2 regions of the Paenibacillus residui genome follow, and region 2 is predicted to be linked to the other one. Evidence: riboswitches for the same ligand, from Rfam matches in the RefSeq annotation. Region 2 holds a riboswitch; the other holds the start of a gene.
What was found. Region 2 has a riboswitch for cyclic di-GMP ahead of ACFQ03_RS06155 (hypothetical protein). Riboswitches for the same ligand answer to the same signal wherever they lie in the genome.
Positions count from the first base shown of each region.

Region 1 (7,995 bases), on a different contig from region 2:
CAGGACCGTATTATTCACGGTGATCTTCACCTGATGAACATTCTGGAGAACAACGGCCGATACACCGTCATAGATTGGACGAACGGGCAATTGGGAGACCCCAGATATGATTTTGCTTGGGCGCTTACCCTGCAGAAAATATACATTTCGGAGCGTTATGCGAATCTATTTCGTTCCGCTTATCTAACGATCATTGAGATTCCTCCAGGAGAGCTTGGAGCTTATGAAGCGCTGGCTTGTCTTAGATGGATGCTGCTTAGTAGAAACGGTGGGGCTCCTGCCGGACCTAAAATAATGGAGCGGGTAAGAAGTTTGGTTGCAAACCATTCCGTTCTTAAAGGGTTGGAGTTTAGTGGTATTTCGACATTATAAAATATATGGATAAATTCTCCTGACGATTTGATTTTTCTATTTTTCTATCTTAATGTACATATAAACGATAAGTGCAAAACAGGAGGAAATTGTAATGATGACAACAAATTAACGTAATGCTTCTTCCTTTGCCGGCAACGCCCGCGGTCCTCCATAGAAGTATGCCTGTATATTCAAAATAAACCTAAACTATGGAGGGATTGGAAATGAGTAAACCGGTAATGAATGTTGCGTTGGTATGCGGACCGGATAGTGATATGGAAACGCAGGCCATCAGAGCGACTCTCGAATGTTTTGGCGCAAGAGTATTTACTTATTGGATTGGCCGGCCGAATGATTTGATCTCCGTACTATCAGGCGAAGATCTCTATGCGGATACCGACATGATTATTCTCAGTTTCCACGGCGATGAAGGCAAGCTTCTCATGCCGGAATTGGGTGAGAGCGTCTATGAAGAAGGAGAGCCGCGGGGAGACTTTGGTCCGGAAGAGGTGCTGCGCTATGCGAAGCTGGACGGGAAAATCGTCTTTGGCAATGGCTGCTCACTAGGTGACCGGGCATTGGCCGAAGCATTCCTGGAGCGCGGCTGCCGGATCTATATCGGCCCGGATGATTATCCGGACGGCAGTTCGGCTCTTATGTTCATGCTGCGGCTTTTCTATGAAATGATTCAGAACGGGAAGAGCGTAAGAGAGGCTTACGAGCTTGCCTCGGCTATGGATGAAGAAGTATCTATGTACCAAATCTATGAAAGCTCTGTGGATGACTGAGACATCCGATGCAGCCACGCGTGTGTAACTAAGAGGGGAGTTGGTTCCCCTCTTTTTCCGTTCGGGAAGGGGTGCGGAGGCCGTTATGCAGCGGCAAATTTCACGAGCTACATGGTTGAATCGATGTTTGATTCCAAAAGGGATGGCAACTCAAAGGAGGGATCGCTATGGAGACCGTATGTCTGGTGAAGCCGAGTATGGAATATCGCGATGAATATCTCGATTTTTATAAGGATTGGCAATCTGGCGGCGAACCTATGGTTCCGTGGGTGATACGCAGAGATCCATCGGACTTTGAAGGGATGCTCCAATTTCTGCTTGAGAATGAAAAACAGGAGAATCCCCCTGACCATTGGGTTCCGAGCTCAACCTATTGGCTAGTGTCCGACAATAAGAAGGTGATAGGGGCTGTTAATATCAGACACGGCTTAACGGAGAAGTTACTCCATCGCGGCGGCCACATTGGTTACGGGATTCGTCCGTCGGAGAGAAGGAAGGGTTATGCGACCGTATTACTGTTCCTGGCCCTGGAGAAAGCTAAAGAGCTTGGCATTAAGCAAGCCCTTGTCGTATGTGATGAGGGGAATATAGCTTCCGAGAAAACGATACTCAAAAACGGCGGAATCCCGGACTTCAGCTTTACGGAGGAAGATGGCAATGTCATCAAAAGATTTTGGATAGAAATCGGATCATAGGTAAGATCAAGATCGACCCGGAGTTTAACAGCGGGGGAAGCCTCTTCGTTGCCGTTGGCAATCCTATTAAATTCAGCGTAGGTTCTCGCCTACATCACGCGGTACAAGTAAATAACAGATTTCAACTATATTTTCCGAAGTCCCCTATTTCCTTTTGAGTTAGAGTATCGATCACTTTTTTTGATGGCCATGAAAACAAAATAATCTTCGATTTCCCAAACCTTAACTCCGCCAAAGATGGAAATCAGTTTGTTTCTGTACCACTCTTTTCTCTTGGTCACCATATACATCCTGCCCTCTAGAGCGAGCCGGTTAAATCCTTTTTCGATAAACATTTTTGGCACGGCAAAATCGGCATGATAAGGCGGGTGGCAAATGATTTTGGTAAAGTCATTATGCCGGATACCGGAAAAACCGTCGCTGTGGGCAATGTGTACACCGGAAACCTCATTGGCCGCCGCATTTTCTTTGGCGGTTTCGATAGCCTGTTCATCGTTGTCCACCATAACTACATTTTCTGGACGGACCAGTTTGGCCGCCAATAAGCCCACAACTCCATAACCGCAGCCTAAATCGCATATTTTATCGTCTTTTTCAAATTCAATGACCGACAGCATGGCCAGAGTTCCGTTGTCCACCGTTCGCGGAGAGAAGAGCCCGGCACGAGTCTTCAAATTTTAACTTATCCCCTTGATGGTTGTTGTAATCATTTAAGAAAGTTCCTTTCAGAATATGTCTAATCATAAATCTACAATAATTTCAAAAAAAGCCCAATGGTAATATTGTATTTACAACGAAAAAGTACCATAAGCTTGGGAGAAAGCTGTAAGAAATGTATAAACAATTTGACATTTTGGTTAAAGAGTATTACGATAATCAATGTAAAAACTTTTTTACATTTTCATCGAGGTGATTCCTTACATTGAAGAATAATATCAGGGATATTAGAAAAACGATGAGAATATCCCAGGAGGAGCTCGCAAACAAGTGTGGAGTTACAAGACAAACTATCAACGCCATCGAAAACGATAAGTACGATCCTTCACTTTCCCTTGCTTTTAAATTGGCTATTCATCTCGGAACAAAGGTTGATCAATTATTTATATACGAGGAGGACTCCCTATGAAACTACTGCGTAAGGCGGATGAGATGGAAAGATACCAGAGCGATAAATCGGCAAGGAATGCTTTCGTATTTTTTACCGTGGCCTTATTGGCTTGGTCCTTAACCAACTTCTTTACTGTAGGTAAAACGGGATGGGAATTTACCATCTTATTGGGAGGGAATGTCGTTTTCTTCGGGTCGAGGGTTTTCTACAAGAGAAAAATGCAGTGATCGAGGAGCGGGTCTTGGGATTGGTTGATTTGACCAACCGTTGTTACTATGTTTACAAGGTCTGCACTGGCCGAATCGTACAAAGGAAAATTTCAGTATTGGCATAACTTGAGCAGCCGGTGCGTCAATCTCCGAAAAAAAAACCGGGACAGCCTGAGGAGGCATTCCCGGTTGCATTTCGCTTTCCTTATCGGATACATTCGAATGCACTAAGGCCAGACTATGCGGCAGGCGCTCAAGCGGTTACCTCCGGCCCGCATAGTCGATCTTCGCTTGCGTGGACAGCATGCTTGCCTTGGAAATCAACTCGCGGAAGGTCATTTGTCCGAATTCCGGCACAACCCGTTCGTTCACCCAGCCGGTATCGGCCGAGACGCTGGCCCTGCCGACCGATTGACCGCAGGAGAGCTGATCGATAATTCGCTGCACTTCTTCATCGGATTTCTGCGTAATAATGGCAAATTCGTCTCCGGCATAGCGGCTTATGTAATCGCCCGGTCCGAACAGCGACTTCAGCTTGTTCGAAAATTCACGGATCATGTCGTCACCGACCGGATGCCCGAACCGCTTGTTTACTTCGCCGAAGCGGTTCAGATCGATGAACAGCAGCTGGAAGGACCGACCGCTCGCGAGCAGCTCCTCTCCTATCACATGAATATAGGAGGAACCATACAGCTGTGTTAGCGAATCGTACCATTCGGACAGCCGGGTAGTCAGAGACTCTCGTGTGACGATGCCAACGAGCTCTCCTTGCCGGAGGACAATCAGTCGTTCAATCCTGTTTTGTTCCATCAGCAGAAGCGCATCCCATACGAAAACATGCTCCGGGACGCAGATCGGGTTAGGCGTCATTGCGTCGGCCACGATCCGGTTCGGATGCGCGGTCCGGACGTCTCGAGAGGTAATGATTCCGACAACTTCTCTTGCTTCAACGACGACCAGCGAGCCGATTTTTAGTTCGGACATTAGCTGCGAAGCGTACCATACGCTCTTTCCAAGCGAAACGCTGTGAACCGGCGAAGTCATCACATCGGCCACTTTCAACTCATATCCACCTCCCGATGCACGGCTATCTCGATCTTTAGCTCCGAACGAAGCACCATCGAATCGCTGAGCAGGTTTTCCACCTCCTCCAAAATAATGCCGATGAGCACTTTCTTTTCCAGCATTTGCAACAGCGAGTTACGCACCAGAACGGCTTCCACTCGGGGGTGCTCCAGTTCGATGATGGAGAATTGTTCGGGAGACAGTGCTTCCGCCATACGGCGTGCGGCTTCCGGACCAATCGGCGCCCTTTTTCCGATAATGAGCATGTCCTGCATCGGAGGCATTTCAAATTCGGAAAATTTCAATGAAAGCATAGCTCTTTTGGAATAATTCGTCCTCATGTCCAATGTCATAACTCCCTTAATCTTCGATTGAGCGAAACGAGGTCGGTGGACGACCCGGCAGAGGGCCGGGCTTCGCCAGCAGATAGCCTTGGCCGAAGGGAACGCCTAGCTTGCAGGATTGCCGCAAATCCTCAATCTCTTCGATTCCTTCCAGAATCAGATTAGATTCGTCTCCGCAGAAATCAACGAAGAACTTTAACAATTTTTGCTTCTGTTTGCTGAAGAGCAGGTGCTTGGCAAAGAAACGATCCATCTTGATAAAGTCGGGGCCGATTTCCACGATTCTCTTCAAGGTGGTTGCCCCTTCTCCAACGTCATCGAGCGCAACCAGGAAGCCGCAATCCCGCAGCAGATGGATGTTTCTCAGAAATTGCCCGGTGTCCCAGTCGTCCATCTCCGAGATGGCTTCATTAATTTCGAATACGATATTGTGGGCGTACTTTCCGTACCGCTGCATGAGCTTAAATATGAATCTGGTAAATCGATCCGAAGATAAGGTCGAAGGGAATACGTTCACGAACAGGTGCTGATCGGATTCCACCCTCCCTGGATCAGCAAAGCACGCGGAAATTGCATTATAAATGGAAAGGGTGTCCAGCGTGAACAGCATATTATGTCTTGCAGCGGCCCGGAACAGCCGATCGATTCTTGGTTCCGTTGAGCAGCGGATTAAAGCTTCATAGCCAATCGTCTTGTGGGTATGAAGATGGCAGATCGGCTGGAACTCGTGATATAAATCTTCTTGTTTGATAAGAGCTTGTGTGGATGGCATGACTAATTTCCTTTCCGGATAGAACGACCATTTCGGCAACCCGGCCGCCATAGAAAGCAGATCCTTAGGCCCGTAGGTTTTGCGTCCCAATTTTTCAAGAGGTTTGCGATTATCGTACTGAGCATACCCGTCGAAAGGACCATTAGCAATCCTTTGTACCTATTATCAAATTCGCCATCAAGCGACAGATTCCTACAAAACATGTGTTCTTTTTTCAAAATTTAACCATTCTGCCGTTTTTGTTTGAAAAAATAGTTTGTAAGGCCTATAAAACCTGGCGGCAGGGATTTGTTTTTATGGACTTATAATCGGAAAAAAGAACTTCTGACGCACTATCTCGTTGAGCCGAAGCTTCCTTCCCAAATTATCCAGCATTGAAAGGCAAAAAATACAGCAGGCACGCGATATAATGTTGGAGCGTATGGCAAATCCCCCCTCGCTGCTCGAATTATCCCGTATGATTGGCATTAACGACAACAAATTAAAAATTGGTTTTAAAGAACTATATGGAACGACCGTATTTGGTTATTTGAGGGAAAAGCGTCTAGAAAAAGCCTTGAATCTTATTCGGTCGTATTCTAAAAAATATAATATGAGGAACTTCTCAAGTCTAATAGTTTATCACGAATTGGTTTGGGGGAGGGGTTCACATATCGCCGCTTTTCGTATACTTTACGTTCTCAGGATCAAGCTTTCCAGTCATATCGGCAAGCTTCCGCTGTATGGTTGGCACTTGAATTAAAATATGCACATCAAGGCGTTGAGAAACTGAATAAGGCGGCCACTATTGGTTGGATCGCTTTATTGCTTACAGGATTATTGATGGGATGGATCAACCCGTCACTGTTTCAGATGTTGTGGTTCGACACATCCATTGCTTTGTTCGTAGTTTTCAGCCTTTACTCGGAAATGGTTATCGGACCTAAAATGAAAACTATGCATGAAATGATCAGAACCTGTGAAAGTGAAGAGATTCCGCAACAATATAAAATCTTGTCTAGTAAACTGACTCCTTATGATTGGTTTTGTAAACTACTCGTCGTTGCCATTATCATATTGATGGCGTTAAAACCGTAAATGAAAAGCAGTGGAGCAGGGTAAATGCCCTACGTAAAGTATATAGTTAGTGGGCATATCGTTGAGATACGGAAGAAAAGATTTGTCTCCAGGGTCCTGAATTCACCCGTGCATATATAACCCAGTTAGCAAATCACTTTGGGGCGTTCTTAGCCGCGCAACCTGAACTTTATGACTTTATAACTGCCTAGAGCGGCAAAATAATTTCGACGGTCGTTCCCCGGCCTACTTCACTGTCAATTTGAAGGGTTCCTTTATGCTCCTTGATAATTTTGTAGCAGATCATTAACCCGAGGCCGGTCCCCTTCTCCTTTAAGCTGTAGAATGGCTCGCCCAAGCGGGCGATTCTGTTCTGCGGTATGCCGCAGCCGGAGTCCGCCACTTGAACCGAAACGAAATCCCCGGACCGCCTCACCTTCATGGCAATTTGTCCGCCCTGCGGCATCGCCTCAATCGCATTTTTGATAATATTGATGAAAACTTGCTTAAGCTGGTTTTCTTCGCATTCGACGAGCAAGTCGCTAGAGTCCGATTCCACTGAAATCTGTACATTATGCATCGTTGCAAGCGGATACAAAAATGAAGAAACCTGCCGTATCAAAGCTTCCAGATTTCTCTTTTCCATCCTGATGGTTTGCGGCCTGGCTACAGTCAAGAGCTGGTCGGTAATGGACTCCATTTGCTCGATTTCGGACAGCATGACTTCCAGATACCAGATGTTCGTCGCAGTTGTGGCAGATTGCAGCAAGCTTAGGAAGCCTTTAAGCGTCGTAAGCGGATTGCGGATTTCGTGGGCAATTCCTGCCGCCAATTGACCGACAACAGCGAGTTTCTCGGTTTTGCGCAGCAATTCTTCCGTTTGCTTCAGCTCGGTGATGTCGCGTCCGATGACGATCAATCCTTTGCGTCTGCCGTCCCCATGATAAATGGGAACTTTGATAATATCCAAGATTGTGGACCTGCCGCCAGGATGCGGGATGATTTCCTGGAAGCGGATGAGGCTGCCTTTGTCCCAGACCCGGCGATCGGACAACGAGCATTTAATGAAGGTTTCCCGATAAAATGGATTGCAGGAGGCCAGCTCCCTGTCCGTCATTCCCTGATAATCGATCTTCTCCAAATTTAACGCGGCTATCGCCGTATTATTGGCTTCGAGCCATTTCCCTTGATCGTCCTTGAAGATGACGAGGTCGGGCATGGAATTGATCAACGTCCGCAGCCGCTTCTCACTTTCAATCAGCATATCGTGCATTTGATGGAGGGCGGTAATATCCCTTGAAATAAGTACATAGGCGGCTGCGCTGCCCTTACTGTCGAAGAGGGGAGCGGCACAATGGTTAACATGGATCAGGCTGCCGTCTTTTCGCTGTCTCACCGTTTCGTAAGGAATGACGTGCCGTGAACGCAGCATGTGGTTGCGCATGTCTTCGTTTTCGCTTTCCAAATGGCCCGGCACCATCGGGGGCTCTTTGCCAAGCAGCTCTTGCTCCGTCCAGCCAAACATACGTTCACAGGCTTGGTTGACTTTAACGATATGAAAATCGGCATCGACGACAAGGATCGCATCCTCAGTATTGCTTAGA
Region 1 covers NZ_JBHTIU010000030.1:52,102-60,096, reverse strand. The annotation lists gene ACFQ03_RS09960 (phosphotransferase family protein) at 1-372, shown strand, start outside; gene ACFQ03_RS09955 (delta-aminolevulinic acid dehydratase) at 579-1,142, shown strand; gene ACFQ03_RS09950 (GNAT family N-acetyltransferase) at 1,310-1,837, shown strand; gene ACFQ03_RS09945 (class I SAM-dependent methyltransferase) at 1,963-2,511, opposite strand; gene ACFQ03_RS09940 (helix-turn-helix transcriptional regulator) at 2,760-2,963, shown strand; gene ACFQ03_RS09935 (hypothetical protein) at 2,960-3,172, shown strand; gene ACFQ03_RS09930 (GGDEF domain-containing protein) at 3,416-4,210, opposite strand; gene ACFQ03_RS09925 (hypothetical protein) at 4,213-4,560, opposite strand; gene ACFQ03_RS09920 (EAL domain-containing protein) at 4,580-5,386, opposite strand; cyclic di-GMP riboswitch class I at 5,367-5,453, opposite strand; partial or broken gene ACFQ03_RS09915 (AraC family transcriptional regulator) at 5,718-5,906, shown strand; gene ACFQ03_RS09910 (DUF2269 family protein) at 5,969-6,412, shown strand; gene ACFQ03_RS09905 (PAS domain S-box protein) at 6,600-7,995, opposite strand, start outside.
Region 1: linked by a shared signal. The riboswitch ahead of ACFQ03_RS09920 (EAL domain-containing protein) and the one ahead of ACFQ03_RS06155 (hypothetical protein) in region 2 are both predicted to bind cyclic di-GMP.

Region 2 (7,995 bases):
TAAACGTCAAATAGGGTTTGTCGATATACTTCATGGCATTAGGAAAATCATAAAACAGCATGACGAGAAGCCAACCCAGGACAAAACCTAGAATCGCCAGATAAAAATTGCGAGTAACCCAATAAAAGAGAACGAACAGTAATAAACTTATCGCCCCTCTGGAAATCATGGACACGGCCACTTTATTCATCACTTCGTGTCTTTGCAGCAAACCATAGATGACATCGCTGATTCCTTCGATCATCTTGCTTATGGCAATTAGAAATATAATGATTTTCGCTTCGAAGGAATAATCGCTTAAGAATGAAACCGCTATGCAGACAAGCAGAGCCAGGAAAACTCCGATAACTCTTAAGGAAAAATAGTCTCTGAATTGGTAATCATCCCTGGCATCTGTAGCTTGAATCCCCCGTAATTGAAAGCTGAAAAACAGCATAATGGGAGTGGTGGCCGCAAGAGCTAATGTATAGTAGCCGACAAGCTCTTCGTTACCCAGCTTCGCCATGATGATCAGCATCAGCCACTGCAAAAAAGCGTATAGGAGATTTGCCGCAAACATCCATTTGAAATTTCTCTTCAATGATATTTTTTTGCCCATTTCTTATCCCTTTTCGTCAATTATTTTGTATAGATGATAAAACCTGAAACTGCCTTTTGTTGTGTAAGAATTAACGTTAAAAGCAGAACCAAAACCGTTTGATGCTGTTTTTAACGTTAATTGGTTCATGCTGACATAGGGCATTCAACCCTTCCTCACATCATACCCTCGACGATTTACGTCTAAGGCGCCGGGCGCCCACAGCATGACCGAGTGCCTGCAGTGATAGAGGTGCAGCAGACTTTACCTGTTTCCTTGGCCTTCGCAGCTGAAAACCGCGAAATCGCCTTTATGTCGAAACGGTTATTTTTTATTAAAAAAATTATTATTAAAGATATGCGAATACTTGGTATTTTACGGGCAGTAGGCCTCATTCCAACTGGTTCAGCTACTCTTGGGTCCCGTAGTAGTAATAATAGCTGTCCTCATTGCGGCGCTGATCGACGTTGTTCAGAACGACTCCCAGCATTCTGGCCTGCACCAACTCAAGGCTTGCCTTGGCTTTCAGTGCGGATTCCCTCTTAACCTTCCCCGAATCGATGACCATCAGGACCCCGTCGCTTTTGGCGGCAATCAGTTGGGCGTCCGTCACAACCAATACGGGAGGAGTATCCATCAGAATGACATCGTATTGGGTGCGAAGCTCCTCGAGAAGTGCGCTCAATCTCTTGGAGGAGAGCATCTCCGACGGATTGGGCGGAACCGGCCCGGAGGTGAGCAGATCCAGATTATCTATATGCGTTTTCGCAATCACTTTGGCGAACGGGGACTGCCCGGCCAATACGCTCGTTAATCCCCATCGATTGGTCTTGACGAAGGTCTGGTGCATCGTCGGCTTGCGTAAATCCGCATCGATGACCAATACTTTCTTCTCAGCCTGTGCATACACTGTGGCCAGATTGGCCGTCGTCGTCGATTTCCCCTCTCCTGGCCCAGGCGAGGTAACCATGATGACTTGAATTTGATGATCGATCGACGAAAAATCGATATTCGTTCTCAGCGTCCGATAGGCTTCGGAAATCGGTGACTTCTTGTTGATATCGGCTATAATCGGTCTATTCTTGCTGTCCAAGCGTGACATGCGGCTCACCTGCCTGTTTGGGAATGGCGGAAGAAGCCACATTAACAACATCTTCCGGTTTCATTTTATTGATGATAGACAGTACCGGCAGACCCAGATGATGGTGAACATCTTTTTCTGTCCGGATCCGGTCATCGAGGTATTCAAGAAGGAATATCAGCCCTAGGGCCGCCATTAGCGAAACGACGAAGCTGATGGCAATATTCATTTTCACGTTAGGCTTGATAGGAGACGGATGACTCTGCGGCTTGGCTTCACTCAGAATGGAAACATTGTCTACGGACATAAGATTCACAATTTCCCTTTCGAAGACGTGAGAAATCGCATTCACCAGTTGAACCGCTCTTTCGTGGGAACCGTCTGTAATCGATACAGTCATCACCTGGGTGTTGTTGACCGAGCTGACCTTCACTCTGCGGATCAACTCCCCAGCCGTCACTCCAAGCTGTTCCTGTTCCTTCGCGACTATCTCCATAATATAGGGAGATTTAATAATTTCTTTGTAGGTATCGATAATCTTGATATGGAAATTGATTTCGCTTAGTCCCAATTGCTCCAAGGAAGCGGATGAATTCGTTTTATTCACAATTATTTTGGTGGAAGCCTGATACACCGGCTTCAGAAAGAAGTAGCTGACCACTCCGGTAATGATCGTAGCCAACAAGACTATCCCGACAAGCCACCAGATTCGTTTGCCAATTACCCGAATGTAATCGCGGATCTCTAGTTCCATGTTGCTCCTTTCCCTTACACCACAATTAGTTTCTTGGTTTGCTTTCGATTGGCCAACTGCAGCAGCCTATCCTGAATCACCAGCCGGTCCCACTTCTCATAATGCTGCAGAATCTCGGTAATCTCCGCCATCTCATCGCTCAAAGTAGCTTTGCCGATATAGATCTTGGGATGGACCTGCTCCTCATGAACTTCATTCTCGTTAAGAAGCTCTTCAAACAGCTTCTCCCCCGGGCGCATCCCGCTGAACTGGATGCCGATCTCGTCCAGATCATAGCCCGACAGCTTGATCAGATTCGTTGCGAGGTCGACGATTTTCACCGGTTTCCCCATGTCCAGGACGAAAATCTCCCCTCCCCGGGCGAGTGCTCCGGCCTGCAGGACGAGACGGCTGGCTTCGGGAATGGTCATAAAGTACCGGACCATATCGGGATGAGTAACGGTTACAGGACCTCCCTTGCGAATTTGTTCCTTGAAGAGGGGAATGACGCTCCCGCGGCTTCCCAGCACATTGCCGAAACGGACCGCCACGAACCGGGTACGGCTGCGGCCATCCAGCTCTTGAATGATCATTTCGGCAATCCGTTTGGACGCTCCCATGACGCTGGTCGGATTGACGGCTTTATCCGTGGAGATCATGACGAAGGTTTCCACCCCTGCCTCATGACTGGCCTCCGCCGTGTTTTTCGTGCCTATAATATTGTTCTTGATCGATTCTTCGGGATTCCGTTCCATTAACGGAACATGCTTATGCGCCGCCGCATGGAACACAACCCTCGGCTTGTGCATCCTCATGATTCTGAACATCTTGGCCCGATCCTGAATGTCGGCAATTTCGGTAATTAACTCTATCGAATCTCCCACAATGGAGCGCAGCTCCATCTCAATCGTATAGATGCTGTTCTCGCCGTGTCCGAGCAGAATCAGCTTTCTTGGAGAGAAAACCGCAAGCTGCCGGCAAATCTCGGAGCCGATCGAGCCCCCGGCCCCGGTAACGAGAACCGTGCTGCCCGTAATATATTTACGGATCGATTCCGTATCCAGCTCTACCGGATCCCTGCCCAGCAAATCCTCGACTTGAACATCGCGCATCTCATTGACGGATACCTTGCCCTCTACCAAATCCTCGAACATAGGAATAATCTGTACCTTGGCGCCAGTCCGGCTGCATTCCTGAACGATTTCGTTCAATTCTCTCTTCTTCAATGACGGTATGGCGATAACGATATTCGTAATGGAGAGCTTGTCCACCGTTTCCCTGATTTTGTCCCGCCCGCCAAGCACCGGCAAGCCTGCAATCTCGAACCGATGCTTCGTCTCATCGTCATCGATGAATGCCAGCGGATAGAGCTCCACATCCGGGTTCTGCATCAGCTGTCTGGCTACCAGCGTCCCGGCGGAACCGGCTCCGACAATCAAGGTTCGCTTGCGGTTGCCTATTCTATGGACAAATTTGTCGCGGTACATCCTCCAGGAGAAGCGAAGTCCGCCGATCAGGATCATGTGCATCATCCAAGTAATGAGCATGATCTTCCAGTAAATTTGTCCGGCCAGCAGTCCCTGAACCAGCATCGTGATCGCTGCAGAGAAAGTAACCGCTTTGAAAATCGAGAGCAGCTCCATGACGCTTGCGTATCTCCACACCTTTTTGTACAGCTTGTACCTATAGGCAAACAAATGATGGCATGTAAACAAAGTTGCTGCGCTAACCGCCAGTGTGTAGGAGAATGGGCTGAAGGAAGATGACGCCACATAATTGCTTACGTAAATCGCGAAGATGACGATGACAGAATCGATACCCATCAGCAGTATCAATCTTTTTGAATAACTCAATCCCTAATCCCTCCTTAGGAGCTTTTTCATAAAGAAGATCCTGCAGTGTTGTTATTAACCAAAACCGACAACAAGAAACAGACATGCCGCAAAATTCGTCTTAATCTCCTAAAGTTGATTCTTAGGACCCTATTAGTGTCCTGAATGAAATTTTTCATTCCGCAACCATTCTCCCGGTTCATACTACTAACCGGCAGTCGTCGGACATGCCGCTCGTCGCCGCCGCAGACGGATCGAAGTTGTGTTCCAACAAGAGATTCCCCGTGATATCCTTACAAAGCTGCTGCCGAATGCGATTTCACAACAATCTCTTCAAGCGGCATTCATCCCCGAAGGAAGGGCTTTCTCAAGGAGCTTACTCACAGAATTGCCCCTGTCCATACCGTTAATTCTCTACAAATAGATTAACCGGGATGGCCTCCCTGCCTTGTTGTCTCTTGTCAACGGATGTCGGCTTATCCGGGATTATGCTATCCGATTCGACTTATTATCTTGACCGGAAAGCTAACAACTGCGTTATTTGCCAAGATTATACATAGGGAACAAAAAGCTCACAAGCTACAAACAGACTATAGTAGCTCCGATAGAAATTAGTTCCGCTGGCATAAACTAGGATGTGATCCCATCAATAATTAATCGAAAAATCCATAAATCGTAGAGCGTTAGTCACGTTTTTTGTTGAAAACCTGTGACTGCGTTGTCTTAAATCCATGTAGAAAATTGTTGAGTAATCTTATTAAATTAATAAGAACTTTACATAAGTCTTCTCAAAGACGTCTTCGCAGCCAACATAATCCCACAAAATGGAGCCCAATTGTTAGATTCCTATCCCGGATGCTATTCGGGGACCAGACATTCAGCAGCGTTTCCAAACAAAAAAACATGCCTCTAAGGCATGTTTCGATAAAGCAATTTCCGAAAATTGATTTTATTGCTGTCTCCTGATTTAAGCAGGTCTCTGTTCCTGGCCCAGATTTGGTAATGGGAAGCGCATAGACCTCTGGCCCGATGTTTTTTGCCGCAGTTCTCGACCGTACATATACGGATAACTTCACGCACATGATTCGGATCGCCATGCTTTCTCCATCTGGCATAATGTACAGAACAATAGCCTTTGCATTTGGCCGGCTCCCCGCAGTCCTTCACTTTGCAAATCTTCATGATTTGCTGTTTCAGCACTAACGGATCGCCATTTCTCCACCATCTCTGGTGATGCATAGAGCATAGCCCTCTCGCCTTCAACGGCTTGTCACACCCCGGGATGGTACACTTTCTATTCATCATCTCACCTTCTGTTCCTTTTGTCCTTTTACTGCGGATGAAGCTATGCCTGCCTGCTTGATTTCACAACCCGTTGCCCTGTCTGCCGGTCTCGCTCTAAATTTTCTGCCCTATGTACAGCCGGGATAAGCGATCCGCTCTCTTTATAGAGAACGGCAGCAGCCTAAGGGATCGGTTCATTCTTGATTAAGCAGCGGCTAATTAATACTTCACGCCAGGTTCGGACGTCCCATCTTAAGTTAATCCTCAGATTCCTTATACAATTTATGAATGAATTACCACAGGAGTTGAAATCCGATGATAAAGGCGTTCCAAACCTTCTACTTAATTCCTTTCCCCATGCTTCAAGGACATACGAACTAAAGCTTGTTTGCCCCTTTGAAACAAAAAACCATCTTTCGTCATGATATATGACAAAAGATGGTCGGTTGCACTACTAGCTCCATCTATTCCAAGTGCCCAGATACAGAATAGACTTCAAAACTCCCAATCAGGTAAAGGATATTAAGTTATACATTATTTTAACAGTTGTCTCCATTATATAGCAAATCGGAAACAATTTTTGTCGAATTATGAGGAATTTAATTAAAAATTTTAACTTTTTTTGCGTGACATACTCTTCTATCAAGCTGTCATATACTTAGGATGGTCAAGGCATTATCATTACAGAGATGGAGCGGTGATCCAAAGTGAAGAGATATGTATTGCAAAAGCTAACAGTGGGCCATACCAACCGTGGAATGTGGATCACGATGATGGAAAGCAATCACAAAAAGGCGCTTCTCAACTTCCTGGGCTGGAATTACCGGGTTGTGGACCGAATCACCAGGGAGGAAGTGGCCAGCTCCGATACGTATCAGCATTCTTCCGACCAAGCAGTCATCTGATCCGGCTCCTTATATAGGACCAGACGACTGCATCTGCATTGCTTTCCTTATGGAAACTCGGCAAGGGGATGGCGCGCTCAGCGCCTTAACATCCCCTTCCGTTCCAGCTGGGCGGCCTGCAAAGGCCGGCTGATCAGAAATCCCTGGATTTCGTCACAGCCATTCCCCGCCAGCCAATTCAACTGCTCTTCGGTTTCCACACCTTCGGCTATTACCTTAAGGTTCAATTTATGGGCCATGGATATGATGCTGGTAATGATTTCAGCATTCTCAACACTTGTGTTCAGATCCCGGATGAACGACCGGTCAATCTTAAGCTTATGCACAGGCAGCTTATTAAGATAGCTGAGGGACGAATAGCCTGTCCCGAAATCATCAATGGAAAGCTGCACCCCGAGACTTCTCAGCTCCGCCAGTTTGCGCACGAAGTAGTCGGCACCCTGCACCGCCATATTTTCCGTTATTTCCAGCTCGAGGCACGCAGGATCCATACCTGTCTCCTCCAGCACCTCTTCAATCATCCCCATCAATCGTTCATCCCGGAATTGGCGGGGGGACAAATTAACGGATACCCGAACAGGCAGGTAACCGGCTTTCCGCCAGGCTACATTTTGCAAACAAGCCATTCGCAGCGCCCACTTCCCTAACGGAACAATCAGCCCGCTTTCCTCCGCGATCGGGATGAATTCAGAAGGAGAAATAATTCCTAATTCCCGATGATCCCACCGCAGAAGTGCTTCCACTCCCGTCAGTAAACCGGTGGCGACATTTACCTGCGGCTGATAGACCACCATACACGACTCGAATCCCCCTTTCTCCAATGCTTTATGCATTTCCTTCTCGAGCAGCACTCTCCTCATGTTCGTTTCGTTCATATCCGGCGTATAGAACTGATAATGATTTTTCCCCTTTTCCTTAGCGCGGTACATCGCGGTATCCGCATTTCGAATCAGCGTTTCGACATCATCCCCGTCCTCCGGGTATATGCTTATCCCTATGCTGGTTGAGACATAAAGCTCAAGACCGTCCAGCCAATAAGGCTTATCGAATACATTTAGAATGGCATTGGCAATTTGTATAGCATCCTCCCGGGTGGCATCCTTCAATATAATATTGAATTCATCCCCTCCACGCCGCGATACGGTATCCGATGGCCGCAGACACTTCTGCAGCCGTTCGGCTACAAGCTTAAGGAGCAGGTCCCCCGTAGTATGGTTGAACGTATCGTTGATCAGCTTGAACCGGTCCAGATCGAGGAACATCACCGCGAGCCGCCCCGGCTCCGAGGTGGTGATCGCTTCTGCCAACCGATTGTTATACAGCAGCCGGTTAGGCAGCCCGGTCAATGAATCATGATACGCCAGATTTATAATTTGCTCTTGGTATCTCTTGTAGTCTGTTATATCCGTTGCGATACAGAGAAGCTGCTTGCCCCCGCTGGTATGGATCGGCATCTTGGAGACCCGGACCCATTTTAAATGACCTTGCGCGTCTACAAACTTCTCCTCCAGGCCGACGGTTTCCTCCATTCCTTCCAGAAGCCGGCGGTCGCGATCCCAGATACCGAAAGAGGAAGAGCCGCT
Region 2 covers NZ_JBHTIU010000022.1:55,708-63,702, forward strand. The annotation lists gene ACFQ03_RS06135 (lipopolysaccharide biosynthesis protein) at 1-598, opposite strand, end outside; gene ACFQ03_RS06140 (CpsD/CapB family tyrosine-protein kinase) at 987-1,679, opposite strand; gene ACFQ03_RS06145 (YveK family protein) at 1,654-2,412, opposite strand; gene ACFQ03_RS06150 (polysaccharide biosynthesis protein) at 2,427-4,244, opposite strand; gene ACFQ03_RS06155 (hypothetical protein) at 5,133-5,525, opposite strand; cyclic di-GMP riboswitch class II at 5,939-6,021, opposite strand; gene ACFQ03_RS06160 (hypothetical protein) at 6,230-6,412, shown strand; gene ACFQ03_RS06165 (putative bifunctional diguanylate cyclase/phosphodiesterase) at 6,490-7,995, opposite strand, start outside.